Regions from separate parts of the Nocardioides sp. YIM B13467 genome, predicted to be linked through region 1. Evidence: riboswitches for the same ligand, from Rfam matches in the RefSeq annotation. Region 1 holds a riboswitch; the other holds the start of a gene.
What was found. Region 1 has a riboswitch for thiamine pyrophosphate ahead of ACFX43_RS04870 (thiamine ABC transporter substrate binding subunit). Riboswitches for the same ligand answer to the same signal wherever they lie in the genome.
Positions count from the first base shown of each region.

Region 2: another riboswitch for thiamine pyrophosphate. It lies ahead of ACFX43_RS16380 (thiamine phosphate synthase); the one in region 1 lies ahead of ACFX43_RS04870 (thiamine ABC transporter substrate binding subunit).

Region 1 covers NZ_JBHZPJ010000019.1:69,471-75,893, forward strand. The annotation lists gene ACFX43_RS04840 (TIGR02206 family membrane protein) at 1-9, opposite strand, end outside; gene ACFX43_RS04845 (putative protein N(5)-glutamine methyltransferase) at 199-972, opposite strand; gene ACFX43_RS04850 (hypothetical protein) at 989-1,345, shown strand; gene ACFX43_RS04855 (hypothetical protein) at 1,342-1,788, shown strand; gene ACFX43_RS04860 (MBL fold metallo-hydrolase) at 1,754-2,806, shown strand; gene ACFX43_RS04865 (GNAT family N-acetyltransferase) at 2,796-3,227, opposite strand; TPP riboswitch at 3,258-3,366, shown strand; gene ACFX43_RS04870 (thiamine ABC transporter substrate binding subunit) at 3,363-4,424, shown strand; gene ACFX43_RS04875 (ABC transporter permease) at 4,442-6,079, shown strand; gene ACFX43_RS04880 (ABC transporter ATP-binding protein) at 6,098-6,423, shown strand, end outside.
Region 2 covers NZ_JBHZPJ010000046.1:1,941,250-1,947,672, forward strand. The annotation lists gene thiC (phosphomethylpyrimidine synthase ThiC) at 1-636, opposite strand, end outside; gene thiD (bifunctional hydroxymethylpyrimidine kinase/phosphomethylpyrimidine kinase) at 633-1,418, opposite strand; gene ACFX43_RS16360 (thiamine phosphate synthase) at 1,415-2,050, opposite strand; gene ACFX43_RS16365 (thiazole synthase) at 2,047-2,814, opposite strand; gene thiS (sulfur carrier protein ThiS) at 2,811-3,011, opposite strand; gene ACFX43_RS16375 (FAD-dependent oxidoreductase) at 3,008-4,012, opposite strand; gene ACFX43_RS16380 (thiamine phosphate synthase) at 4,012-4,617, opposite strand; TPP riboswitch at 4,611-4,720, opposite strand; gene ACFX43_RS16385 (Gfo/Idh/MocA family protein) at 4,993-6,423, shown strand, end outside.

The DNA of each region.
Region 1 (6,423 bases):
AGCCTGCATGACGGAAGTCTGACCGGAATCTCGAAAAAATTCTTCCCAACCCGCGTCATGGGTCCGCCGGTGGCCCGTTTCATCGGCGAGAAGGTCGCCCACCGGTGGGGGGTGGACGAACTTCCAGGTGGCGGTCCCTCTGAATGCACACTGCGGGGGTGGTGTGCAATCAGAGGGACGCCTCGCTTTCAGGTGCTCTCAGCGGGCCGTGCCGGTCACCGCGGTGGCGTAGAGGTCCTCGTCGTGATGGATCTCCGCGACGAGCCCCTGCTCCCGCATCAGGGTCGCGGTGATGGGCGCCTGCTCCTGGCCGGCCTCGATCACGAGTACGCCGCCGGGGGCCAGGTGCTTCGGCGCCTGCTCGATCACGCGGCGCTGGACGTCGAGCCCGTCCGCGCCACCGTCTAGGGCCACGTGGTGCTCGTGGTCGCGTGCCTCGGGCGGCATGTTCCGGATCTGGTCGCTCGGCACATAGGGAGCGTTGGCCACGATCACGTCGAGCTCGAGGTCGTGGGGGAGCGGTTCGTAGAGGTCGCCGAGAACGACCCGGCTCGGCGGCAGATTCTCCCGAGCGCACTCGACCGCCGCCGGGTCGATGTCGGTGGCCCAGACCTCCGCGTCCGGGAGACGTGCCGCGATGGCGGCGCCCAGTGCTCCGGTCCCACAGCCGAGATCGAGCACCTTCCGGACCGCGCCTCTCTCGGCCGCCCGACAGGCGAGCTCGACCATCAGCGCCGAGCGCTGCCGGGGTACGAACACCCCCGGCGCGACCCGGATCCGGAGCCCGCAGAACTCGGCCCAGCCCAGGATGAGCTCCAGCGGCTCGCCGGCCACGCGGCGTACGACCATCTCCTCCCGCTCCTGGGCGGAGACCGGGGCGGACTCGAGCAGCGCCGCCTCGTCCTCGGCGAAGACGCAGCCGGCGGCGCGGAGACGAGCGACGAGCCCCGGATCGGGAGATGTGGAGGTCATTGGAGAAGATTGGCACGTGGACGCCGTGACCCTGATCGGATTTATCGTGGCCGGGTATGCCGCGTTCGTGACGGTCGCGGCCGTGCTCGGCGTGGTGCTGAAGGCGCCCCGGCCGAAGTGGCTGGACCAGGTGGCGTGGATGCTGGAGATCCTGGCGGTCGTGCTCGCGATCGGGGCGCTGGCGGCCTGGTCGGGCGGACGCAAGCCGGAGTCGCTGTCGACCTTCCTGGGCTACCTCGGCGCGCTGGTGTGCCTGATGCCGCTGGCCCTGCAGACGATGCGCGGTGATCGTTCGACCTGGTCCTCGGGCGTGATCGCGGCGGCTGCCCTGGCAACGGGCGTCGTGGCCGTACGCGTCATGATGGTGCGGTGAGCACCCCGACCGCGCCCGTCAAGACTCGTTCCGGTCCGCACCTGGTGCTGCTGACCGTCTATGCGATCTTCGTGCTCGCCGCGGGCGCCCGGTCGCTGGTGCAGGTCTTCACCGACTTCGGCGGGGCCCCGATCGCCTACTCGCTCTCGGTCGTCGCCGCGGCGACGTACGTCGCGGGCTGGTTCGCGATCCGCCGGGCCGCCGCCGGGTCGGCAGGTTTCGCGAAGATCATGCTGTGGATCGAGCTGGCCGGCGTGATCGTCGTCGGTGTCCTGTCCTTGGCCGTGCCGTCCTGGTTCCCGGACGACTCGGTATGGTCGAAGTTCGGGAGCGGATACGGATTCGTTCCTGCCCTGTTGCCGATCCTGGGCCTGCTCTGGCTCTGGAAGGTCAACCCGAAGGAGACGGATGAGTCAGTCGACAGCCACCGCAATCTCGCCTGACTCGGGGGAGCACTGGTCCGCTCCGGGGGCGTGGACGGTCGCCGACGGCGTGCACCGGATCCCGCTGCCGCTGCCGATGGACGGGCTCAAGGCGGTCAACATCTACGTCCTCGAGGGCGACGACGGGCTCTCCCTGGTCGACGGTGGCTGGGCGATCACCGAGGGACGTACGGCGCTCGAGTCCGGGCTGAAGAAGCTGGGCTTCGAGTTCGGCGACATCCGGCGGTTCCTGGTCACCCACGTGCATCGCGACCACTACACGCTCGCCTCGGTGCTCGGTCAGGAGTTCGGCGCGGACGTGCTGCTCGGCGCCGGCGACCGGCCCACCCTCGAGCTCACCAACGGCGACCTCGACGGCTGGGTCTCGACCGACCGGCTGCTCGCCCACGCCGGTGCGCACGAGCTGGCCGAGCTCTGGGCCGCCAACCCGCCGCCCGCACCCGAACTGTCCCACTGGCGGATGCCCGACCAGTGGCTCGAAGGCGACGTACGCCTGGATGTGGCCGGTCGCGGCCTCGACGCCGTGCACACCCCCGGACACACCCAGGGCCATTACGTCTATGCCGATCTGGCCGGCTCGGTCCTCTTCGCCGGCGACCACGTGCTGCCCACGATCACGCCGTCGATCGGCTTCGAGCCGGTGCCGGTCATCGACCCGTTGGGCGACTTCATGGCTTCGCTGACCAAGGTCCGCACCCTGCCCGACCTGCGACTTCTCCCCGCCCACGGGCCGGTCGCCTCGTCGTCGCACGCCCGCGTCGACGAGCTCCTGGCCCACCACGAGTCGCGGCTCGCCCAGTCGCTGGCGTCGCTGAAGGCCGGTCGGCGCTCGGCGCTCGAGGTCGCCAACGACCTCGGCTGGACCCGCCACGAGCGTGCCTTCGCCGAGCTCGACTACTTCAACGCCGGCCTCGCGGTCATGGAGACCAAGGCCCACCTCGAGCTGTTGGCCGCCCGCGGTCAGGCAACCCGCGAGGAGACCGAGACCAGCGTCCTGTTCGCCCCCGTCACCGGGTGAGCCGCATCGGGGTGTGCGGGATGCCGTCCTCGAGGAACTCCTCGCCGTCCTTCACGAACCCGAACTTGGCGTACCAGCCGGCCAGCGGCGTCTGAGCGTCGAGGACGACATCGCGGTCAGTGACGGCCTCGACGGCGGCCTTCATGATCACGTCCGCCAGGCCTTGGCCGCGGTGGGTGGGGGCGAGGACGACGCGGCCGATCCGCCACACGTCGCCGTCGTCGAGGATGCGGGCGGTGCCGGCGAGCTGGTCGCCGTCGGTCAGCACCACGTGACGCGTCCCGGGCTCGAGATCGCGGCCGTCCAGATCGAGGTAGGGGCAGTCCTGCTCGACGATGAAGACCTCCTGGCGCAGTCGCCACAGGGCGTACGCGGTCTTCGGGGAGAGGTCGTCGAAGGACGAGAGGGCGACGTCGGTCATGGGTGGATTCTCGCAACCAGTAGTGTTGGCGGGAACAGACAGGGGAGGCCGGAAGGCCTGAGAGTGCGGCGAACAGCGCCGCAGACCCTCCGAACCTGCTCCGGTTGATACCGGCGAAGGGAGTCAGGAATGCGCATGCGTACGCCTGCCATCGCTGCCACTGCTATCTCGGCGCTGCTGCTGTCCGCGTGCGGGGGCAGCCCCGCCGAGCCGGACGCCGAGCCGTCGAGCGGTTCCGACGACAAGTCGGTCGTGCTGCTGACCCACGACAGCTTCACGCTGCCGAAGGAGGTGCTGGCCGAGTTCACCGAGAAGACCGGCTACACCGCCGAGATCCGGCACGCGGGCGACGGTGGCGAGCTGACCACCAAGGTCGCCATGGACACCGGCAACCCCGACGGTGACGCGGTCTTCGGCGTCGACAACACCTTCGCCAGCCGCGCGATCGACCAGGGCGCGCTGGAGGCCTACACGCCGGAGACGGTCCCGGCCGGGGTCGACGAGTTCAACCTTCCGGGCGACGAGGAGCACTTCCTCACCCCGGTCGACAACGGCAGCGTGTGCGTCAACATCGACACCGAGTGGTTCGCGGCCAAGAAGCTGGCGCCGCCGGAGTCGCTCGACGACCTGGCCGAGCCTGCGTACAAGGATCTCTTCGTGACCCCCGGCGCGGCGACGTCGACACCGGGGATGGCGTTCCTGCTGGCGACCGTCGCCGAGTACGGCGAGGACGGCTGGGCCGACTACTGGGGCAAGCTGATGGACAACGGCACCAAGGTCGTCGACGGCTGGGACCAGGCCTACTACTCAGACTTCACCCAGGGCGGCGGCAAGGGGACGCGACCGATCGTCGTGTCGTACGACTCCTCGCCGGCCTTCACCGTCAAGGACGGCAAGACGACGACCAAGGCGCTGCTGGACACCTGCTTCCGACAGGTCGAGTACGCCGGCGTGCTCGAGGGCGCCGACCACCCCGAGGGCGCCAAGGCGCTGATCGACTTCATGCTCTCCGACAGCGTGCAGGGGGCGCTGCCGGAGAGCATGTACGTGTTCCCCGTCTCCTCCGGTGTCGAGCTGCCCGCCGACTGGGCGAAGTTCGCGCAGCAGCCGACCTCGCCGCTCTCGGTCGAGCCCGAGGAGATCGACGAGAACCGGGAAGCGTGGCTGGCGACCTGGAGTGACACGATCGCGCAGTGAGCTCTACCCGTCGTGCTGTGACCCGGCGAATCGGGACCCTGGTCGCGCTCGCCGCCCTCCCGGTGGCCGTGCTGGCGGTCTTCTTCGTCCTGCCGGTCATCGGGATGGTGCAGCGCGGCCTGTTCTTCGAAGGATCCTTCGATCCGTCGGTCGTGACCAGGATCCTGGGGCGCCCGGAGATCCAGCGGGCGCTCTGGTTCACGCTGTGGTCCTCGGGGCTGGCAACGGTGCTGAGCGTCGCGCTCGGGCTGCCGGCCGCGTTCGCGCTCTATCGGCTGAGCTTTCCGATGCAGCGGGTCATCCGGGCGGGACTGCTGGTGCCGTTCGTGCTCCCCACCGTCGTCGTCGGGGTCGCCTTCCGCGAGCTCATCGGCGAGGCCGGGCCGCTGGCCGGGTTGGGGCTCGACGGGACTCCGACCGCGATCATCCTCGGGCTGGTGTTCTTCAACGCCTCGGTGGTGATCCGCGCGGTCGGCGCGGCCTGGGAGTCGCTCGACCCGCGTCCCGGGGAGGCCGCTGCCGCGCTGGGCGCCTCACCGGCGCGGGTCCTGCTGACGATCACGCTGCCGGCGCTGCGTCCCGCGATCGTCTCCGCGGCGTCGGTGGTCTTCCTCTTCTGCGCGACCGCGTTCGGGATCGTGCTCACCCTCGGCGGAGTGCGCTACAACAGCATCGAGACTGAGATCTACAAGCTGACCTTCACCCTGTTCGACCTTCCCGGTGCCGCGGTGCTGTCGGTGCTCCAGCTGGTGGTCGTCATCGGGCTGCTGGTCGTGGCCGGCCGGCTGCGCTCGGTGCCTGATCCCGCGCAGTCCCGGGTCGTCGTACGCCGCCGGCGGGTCTCGCTGCGAGACATCCCGGCCCTGTTGTCGACGTCGGTGCTGGTGCTGCTGGTCGCCGGGCCGCTGCTCGCCCTGCTGCTCGGGTCGCTGCGAGACGACGACCGGTGGAGTCTCCGGAACTACACGGCCCTGCAGACTCCCGGGTTCGACCCACCGCTGCCGGTGCCGGCCACGACCGCGCTGATGACCTCGCTGGCGGTCGCGGTGCAAGCCTCGTTGGTCGCGCTGGCCCTCGGGCTGCTGGTGGCGTTCGCGGTGACGCGCCGGTCCCGTTCGGTGGCCGAGCGGCGGGTGCGTTCCGTCCTGGACGGGCTGTTCATGGTGCCGCTCGGGGTCAGCGCCGTCACGCTGGGGCTCGGGCTCTACCTGACCCTAGGGTCGGCCCCGCTCGACTTCCGCGACGAGCCGTGGCTGGTGCCGCTGGCGCAGGCCCTCGTCGCGCTGCCCCTGGTGGTGAGGACGTTGGTGCCGGTGCTGGGATCGGTCGACGACCGCCTCCGTCAGGCCGCCGCCGGGCTCGGTGCCGGGCCGTTGCGCGCGGTCATGACCGTGGACGTACCTGCCATCTGGAAGCCGCTCCTCGCCTCCTCCGGGTTCGCGTTCGCAGCGTCGCTGGGGGAGTTCGGCGCGACGTCCTTCCTCGTCCGCGAGGAGCGCCCCACCCTCCCCGTCGTCATCCTGCGACTGCTGTCCCGTCCGGGCTCCGACAACTACGGCATGGCCCTCGCCGCCGCCTGCGTCCTCGCCGCCGCCACCGCCGTCGTGATGCTCCTCGTCGAGCGTCTCCGCGTACCTTCGATCGGAGCACTGTGAACCAGGATCGAGGTTGCGATGCTCTCGCTGCGTGAGGTGTCGGTGGCGTACGACGGGAAGGCGGCCGTCTCGGACGTCAGCCTGGAGTTGGCGGACGGGGAGGTGCTGGCGCTGCTCGGGCCGTCGGGGTCGGGGAAGTCGACGCTGCTGCGGGCCGTTGCGGGGCTGGAGCCGGCGACGGGCGAGATCAGCTGGGACGGGCGGGAGCTGCGCGGGGTGCCGACGCACAAGCGTGGCTTCGCGCTGATGTTCCAGGACGGGCAGCTGTTCTCGCACCTCAGCGTCGCGAACAACGTCGCCTACGCGATGCGGTTGCGCCGCGTCCCGGCCGCCGACCGTACGAG
Region 2 (6,423 bases), on a different contig from region 1:
GTTGCGCAGGATCCACTCGCGGGTGGTGTGGATGTCGTCGCCGGTGCTCAGGTCCATCACCGTGTCCGCGCCCCAGGTGATCGCGTGGGTGAGCTTGTCGACCTCCTCCGCGATGCTGCTGGTGACCGCGGAGTTGCCGATGTTGGCGTTGATCTTCACCAGGAAGCGCTTCCCGATGATCATCGGCTCGGACTCGGGGTGGTTGACGTTGTTCGGGATGATCGCCCGGCCCGCCGCCACCTCCTCGCGGACCAGCTCGGGGTCGCAGCTCTCGCGCACCGCTACGTAGGCCATCTCCTTGGTGATGATGCCCTGGCGCGCGTAGTGCATCTGGGTGACGTTCTTGCCTCTGCGCGGCGGCCGGCGCTCGCCCTGCCACTCCTGGGTGGCTTCGCCACGGCGTACCGCGGTCTTGCCGTTGTCCCGAAGGTCCGTCGGGCGTCCTTCGTACTGCTCGGTGTCGCCGCGCTCCTCGATCCATTCGAGGCGGCGGGGCGGAAGGCCCTGCTCCGGCTGCGAGCCGGGGCCCTCGGTGCAGTAACGGTCGAAGGTCTCGCCGTTGGTGAGCGCGACCCGGGTCACCGGGACCTTCAGGTCGCCGATCTCGAGGCGGGTGTGGGCGGGGTGGACGGTCATCGGATCTCCTTGGTGATCAGGTGGGCGATCGGTCCTCGGCCGCGGCCGAGGGTCCAGTGCTGGCTTCTGGTGAGCTGTCGGGTGACGTACGCCGCGGCCCGCTCGGCCGCGTCTCGCAGCGACGCTCCGTGGGCGAGGTGGGCGGCCAGGGCCGAGCTGTAGGTGCAGCCGGTGCCGTGGTCGTTCTTGGTCGGGACGGCGGGGTGAGTGAGCGGGATCGGCGGTCTCCCCGGCTCGGCGAGCCAGTCCGTGCACGTCCCGATTGCCTCCGGGTCGCCGCCGGTGACGATCACGGCCGGCCTCAACCCGGCCAGCTCCCTGGCCAGCTCCTCGGGCGATCCGTCGTGCCCGGCCAGGGCCCGGGCCTCGTCCAGGTTGGGGGTGACGACGGTGGAGACGGGGAGCAGGTGGTCGAGATAGGCGCGGCGTACGTCCTCCCCGCCGAGCACCGCGCCGGAGGTGGCGACCAGGACGGGGTCGACGACGAGCGGCCGGCCGGCGCAGAGGCGCGCGACGAGCTCGACCACCTCGGCGCTGCCGAGCATGCCGGTCTTGACCGCCGCGACCGGGAGGTCGTCGAAGACGGCGTGGAGCTGTGCCTCGACGGTGGCGACCGGGACCGCGTGGATATCGCTGACCCCGGTGGTGTCCTGGGCGGTGACGGCAGTGATCACGCAGGCTCCGTGGACCCCGATCGCGGCGAAGGTGGCCAGATCGGCCGCCGTGCCCGCCGCTCCCCCGGAGTCGGTGCCCGCGACGGTGAGCGCAACTGGCGGATTCAAGACGTCACCGCCGTCGTGCCGACGGCGGCCAGCAGGTCTCGTACGACCTCGGCCGGCTCCTCCGCGCGCATCACCGCACCCATCACGGCCACCCCGTGGGCCCCGGCCGCAACCGCCTCAGCGGCGTTGTCCGGGGTGATCCCACCCAGGGCGTACGTCGGGAGCGGCAGGTCAGCGAACGCCCCCGGCCCGAGCGGCGGTCCGTAGCCCGGCTTGGACTCGGTCAGCGCGTAGGGGCTGAGCATCGCGTAGTCGAACCCCTCCTCGGCGGCGGTGGCGACATCGGTGGGGCTGTGGCAGCTCCGGCCGAGGTGTAACACGCTGTTCGTAGGTCTATCCGGTCGTTCCGATAGGGCGAGTAGTCCTACGAACGACGTGTTACAGCTCGCGGAGGCGGGCAGATGCAAGCCGACTGAGGCGGGGAGAGGGGTGTGGGCGGCGATGACGTTCAGGCCGAGTCCAGCGAGGAGCTCGGCCAGCTTTGCTCGATGCTCCAGGGGCTCATCGAGCTCACGGAGTACGACGTGGGTCAGGCCGGCCTCGGCGCACGCTGCCATCGTCGCGACCAGGCTGCGGCCGAGCGGCAGCTGAGAGCGGTCGGTGAGGACGAGCAGTCGCGGCAGCCCGGTCATGCGATCCGGCCTTCCATCGGAGACGACGCCCGCGCGACCGCTTGGCGCGGGATCCGGCCGGCGGCGCGGGCAGCGTGCCCGGCCTCGACGGCCAGGCGCAGCGCGCGAGCCATCCCGACCGGGTCGTCGGCGCGGGTCACCGCGGTGGCGGCGAGGACCGCGGAGCAGCCGAGCTCCATCGCCAGGGCCGCGTCCGAGGCCGTCCCGACGCCGGCGTCGAGCACGACCGGCACGGACACGGCGGCGACGACCGCCTCGATCGCGTACGGGTTCAGCAGTCCCAGCCCCGAACCGATCGGCGAGCCGAGCGGCATCACCGCCGCGCAGCCGGCGTCCTCGAGCCGGCGGGCGAGGACGGGGTCGTCGGTGGCGTACGGAAGGACCGTGAAGCCCTTGCGCACCAGCTGCTCGGCGGCCTCGACGAGCTCGACGGCGTCTGGCATCAGCGAGGTCTCGTCGCCGATCACCTCCAGCTTGACCCAGTCCGTGTCCAGCGCCTCGCGGGCGAGCTCGGCGGTCAGCACCGCCTCGCGTGCCGAGAGGCAGCCCGCGGTGTTGGGCAGGATCGGCACCTTCGCTGCGCGCAGCGTCTCGAGCAGCCCACCGGAGGCCGTCGAGGACGTACGCCGCATCGAGACCGTCACCAGACCGGGCTCGGCCGCGTCGATCACGTCGGGGAGCAGGGCCAGGTTGGGCAAGCCACCGGTGCCGAGGAAGAGGCGTGAGGACAGCTCGCGCCCGGCGATCTTCAAGATGCTGCTCATCCGCCCTGCACCGCCGTCACGATCTCGACGACGTGACCGTCCTGGAGCTGCCATCGCGCCCAGTCGTCGCGCGGCACGATCTCCTCGTCGACGGCGACGGCGATGCCGCTCGGCCGCCGGTCACCGGTCCTGGCCTCGAGCAGGTCGGCAACGGTGCCACTGACCTCCATCGGCTCGCTGTTCACGATGATCTTCATCCGTCCTCCTTCATCCGGAACCGGCGCGGATCGACCGCGGGCTCCACTGACCCTGTCTCGATGTGATCGGCCACCAGCTGCGCGATGAGCGGCGCGAGCAGGACACCGTTGCGGTAGGCACCCGCGGCGAGCACGACGCCCGGCTCGTGGGTCGGGCCGACCAGGGGGAGGTTGTCGGCGGTCCCCGGGCGGTCCCGCGAGGTCACCTCCACCACGCTCGCGCGGTCGAGCGCCGGCACGACCCGGCGGGCGGAGTCGAGCAGCCGCCACACGCCCTCGACGGTCGGCTGCAGCGGACCGTCGCGCTCCTCGGTGGTGGCCCCGATGACCACCTCGTCGCTGTCGATCCGCGGCACCACGTAGATCTGCTCGCCGTGCGCCCAGGCCCGCACCGTCCGCTCCACCGGTTCCTGCGTCCGCACCCGCACGACATCTCCGCGCACCGGGCGGATGAGGGAGGAGTACGGAGCGGGGAGGTTCACCCCCGTGGCGATGACGGTGACGTCAGCGACTGTGTCGGTCTCGACACGGTCGCCGACCCGATCGAGCAACGCCGCGACAACGGCACGCGGGTCGACCGAATGGTCCTCGGCGAGGAAAGCCCCACCGGCGACCCGGCCGAGTCCGGGTTCGCGGGCGAGCAGCTCGCGGCGTACGAGTCTCTCGTAGGAGACCCCGGCGAGATCGAGCACCGAGAGCTGCCGCTCGACCTGCTGGACGTCCCCGGCATCGACACCGACCAGCAGCGTCCCGCGGGTGTGCACGGGCACCCCGAGCCGGGCGGCGAAGTCGGGCCAGAGCGCGAGGGAGGACAGGCAGAGCCGGGTCAGCTCCTCCTCGCCGTACCAAGCCTCACCGGCTGGGCTGAGCATGCCGGCCGCGGCGTACGACGCTCCCGAGCCCGGCGCCGGATCGACCACCGTGACCTCGTGCCCACGGCGGATCAGCTCGTCGGCAACGGACAGCCCGACGATCCCGGCACCGAGGATCCGCACGCGCATCAGCCGACCGCTTCCACGAGCTCCTTCGCGGCCTGGAGTGGGTCGGGTTGTCGCCAGAGCCCGCCGATCACGGCGACCCCGTGGGCACCGGCGGCACGTACGGCACCGGCGGACTCTCCCGAGATCCCGCCGATCGCGATCAGCGGCAGGAGACCCGCTGCGGCCGAGACGGCGTCGACGCCCAGCGGATCGGGAAGCCCGGCCTTGGAGGTGGTGGCGAAGACCGGTCCGAAGCCGGCGTAGTCAGCGCCCGCGGCGGCAGCCGCCTCGACCGCGGCACGGTCGCGGCAGGTCGCGCCGACGAGAAGACCCGGAGCGACCGCGTCGGCCATCCGCCGAGCCTCGGCCAGCGGCAGGTCGGAGGCACCGAGGTGGACGCCGTGCGCACCGGCAGCGAGCGCCACGTCGAGACGGTCGTCGACGACCACACAGGCGTCGTACGTCCCGACCCGCTCGATCACGGCCGCGGTCAGAGCGAGCAGCTCGCGGGTCGTCGCTGCCTTGTCGCGCACCTGGAAGCCGGCGACGCCGAGCTCCGCGAAGGCAGGCAGCAGCGCGAGATCTTCGCTCGAGGAGACCAGGCAGAAAATACGTGGAAGAGGCACAACCAATCACTTCCTTCGCCGGCATGATCCGGATCAGGTGTAACGGTCGGAGCGGCCTTAGCTCCCTCTCAGCCCGCTGCCGCGGACTCCCGTGTGGACGTCTCCGACCATAGCGCGCACCACCGAGAACCCCCAGCCCTAGGCCCATCCAGCGGGATACCTCTGGTAGGCCGAGATCCGCGGCGCCGTCGCCCCTGACCCCCGCGACGAGCCGATCGTGTCGATCGACGATCGCGGCGCGCGAAGGTCTGGCGCCGCGATGTGACGTGCCCTACAGTCTTCCCTGAGCGATTGATTCTGCCGATACAAGTGTTGATTCGATCAAAAACGATCACTCAGGCCGTGTCGGCCCGACCTCGACTTCGGAGCGAAGACATGCAGACGACGTCCATCACCACGCCCGACACCAAGCTCGCAACCGGGTTCTCCCGGCGCAGCGTCCTGGGCTCCGCCGCCGCAGTGGGCGGGGCAGCCCTGGGCATCGGCGCCCTCACCGCCGGCGCCACCCCGGCGCGGGCAGCCGGCCAGCGCACCATGGTCAACCAAGCCTTCGAGGCGCACGAGATCGTCCGCATCGGGCTGATCGGCCTCGGGAACCGCGGCTTCGGCATGGCCCGTGGCTGGGCCGACATCCCCGGCGCGCAGGTGGTCGCGGTGTGCGACATCCGCGCCGACCGCGCCACGCGGGTGGCCGACGACCTCGTCGCGCGCGGCAAGACCCGCCCCAAGGAGTACGGCGGCAAGCGTGGCTCCTTCAAGCAGATGCTCGACCGCGAGGAGCTCGACCTCATCTACATCGCCACCCCCTGGGAGTTCCACTACGACCAGGCGCGGACCTCGATGCTGGCCGGCGCGCACGTCGCCGTCGAGCTGCCGATCGCCACGCAGCTCAACGAGCTGTGGGACCTCGTCAACACCTCCGAGATGACCCGGAAGCACCTGCTGCTCGCCGAGAACTGCAGCTACGGCCGCAACGAGCTGGCGATGCTCAAGATGGCGCACGAGGGGGTCTTCGGCGACATCACCCACGGCGCCGGCGGCTACCTGCACGATCTGCGAGCCCTGCTGTTCAACGACGGCTACTACACCGACGACTGGCGGCGCCTGTGGCACACCCGCAGCACCGCCAGCTTCTACCCGATGCACGGCCTGGCGCCGATCGCTGCCGCGATGGACGTCAACCGCGGCGACCGAGCCGTCACGCTGGCCGCCACCGCGACCGCGCCGCGGGGCCTGGCCGACTACCGCGAGCGCTTCGTCCCCCGCGACCACCGGTCGTGGAAGGAGGAGTACATCAACGGCGACCGCATCAGCTGCGAGATCACCACTTCCGGGGGTCGCACCATCAGCGCCGAGCACAACGTGAGCCAGCCCCGGCCCTACAGCCGCATCAACAGCATCGAGGGCAGCCGCGGCCTGTTCGAGGACTACGTCGGCGGCGACTCGACCGGCGCCCGCGTCTACGCCGAGCCGCTGCACAGCGGCGACACCTGGCGCGGCTTCAAGGCGCTGCGCCAAGAGTTCGACCACTGGCTGTGGAAGGAGCTCGAGGACGACGCCTCCGGGAGCGGTCACGGCGGCATGGACTACATCCTGCAGTGGCGTCTCATCCAGACGATGCGCGCCGGGCTGGTCCCCGACATCGACGTCTACGACTCGGCCATGTGGTGCTCACCGGTCCCGCTGAGCGTCGAGTCGCTGGCCAAGAAGGGCAAGCCGGTGGAGATCCCCGACTTCACCCGGGGCAATTGGCGCAAGCCGAGGGTCGGCCTCGACTCGCACCAGACCGAGATGCCCCCCGTCCCC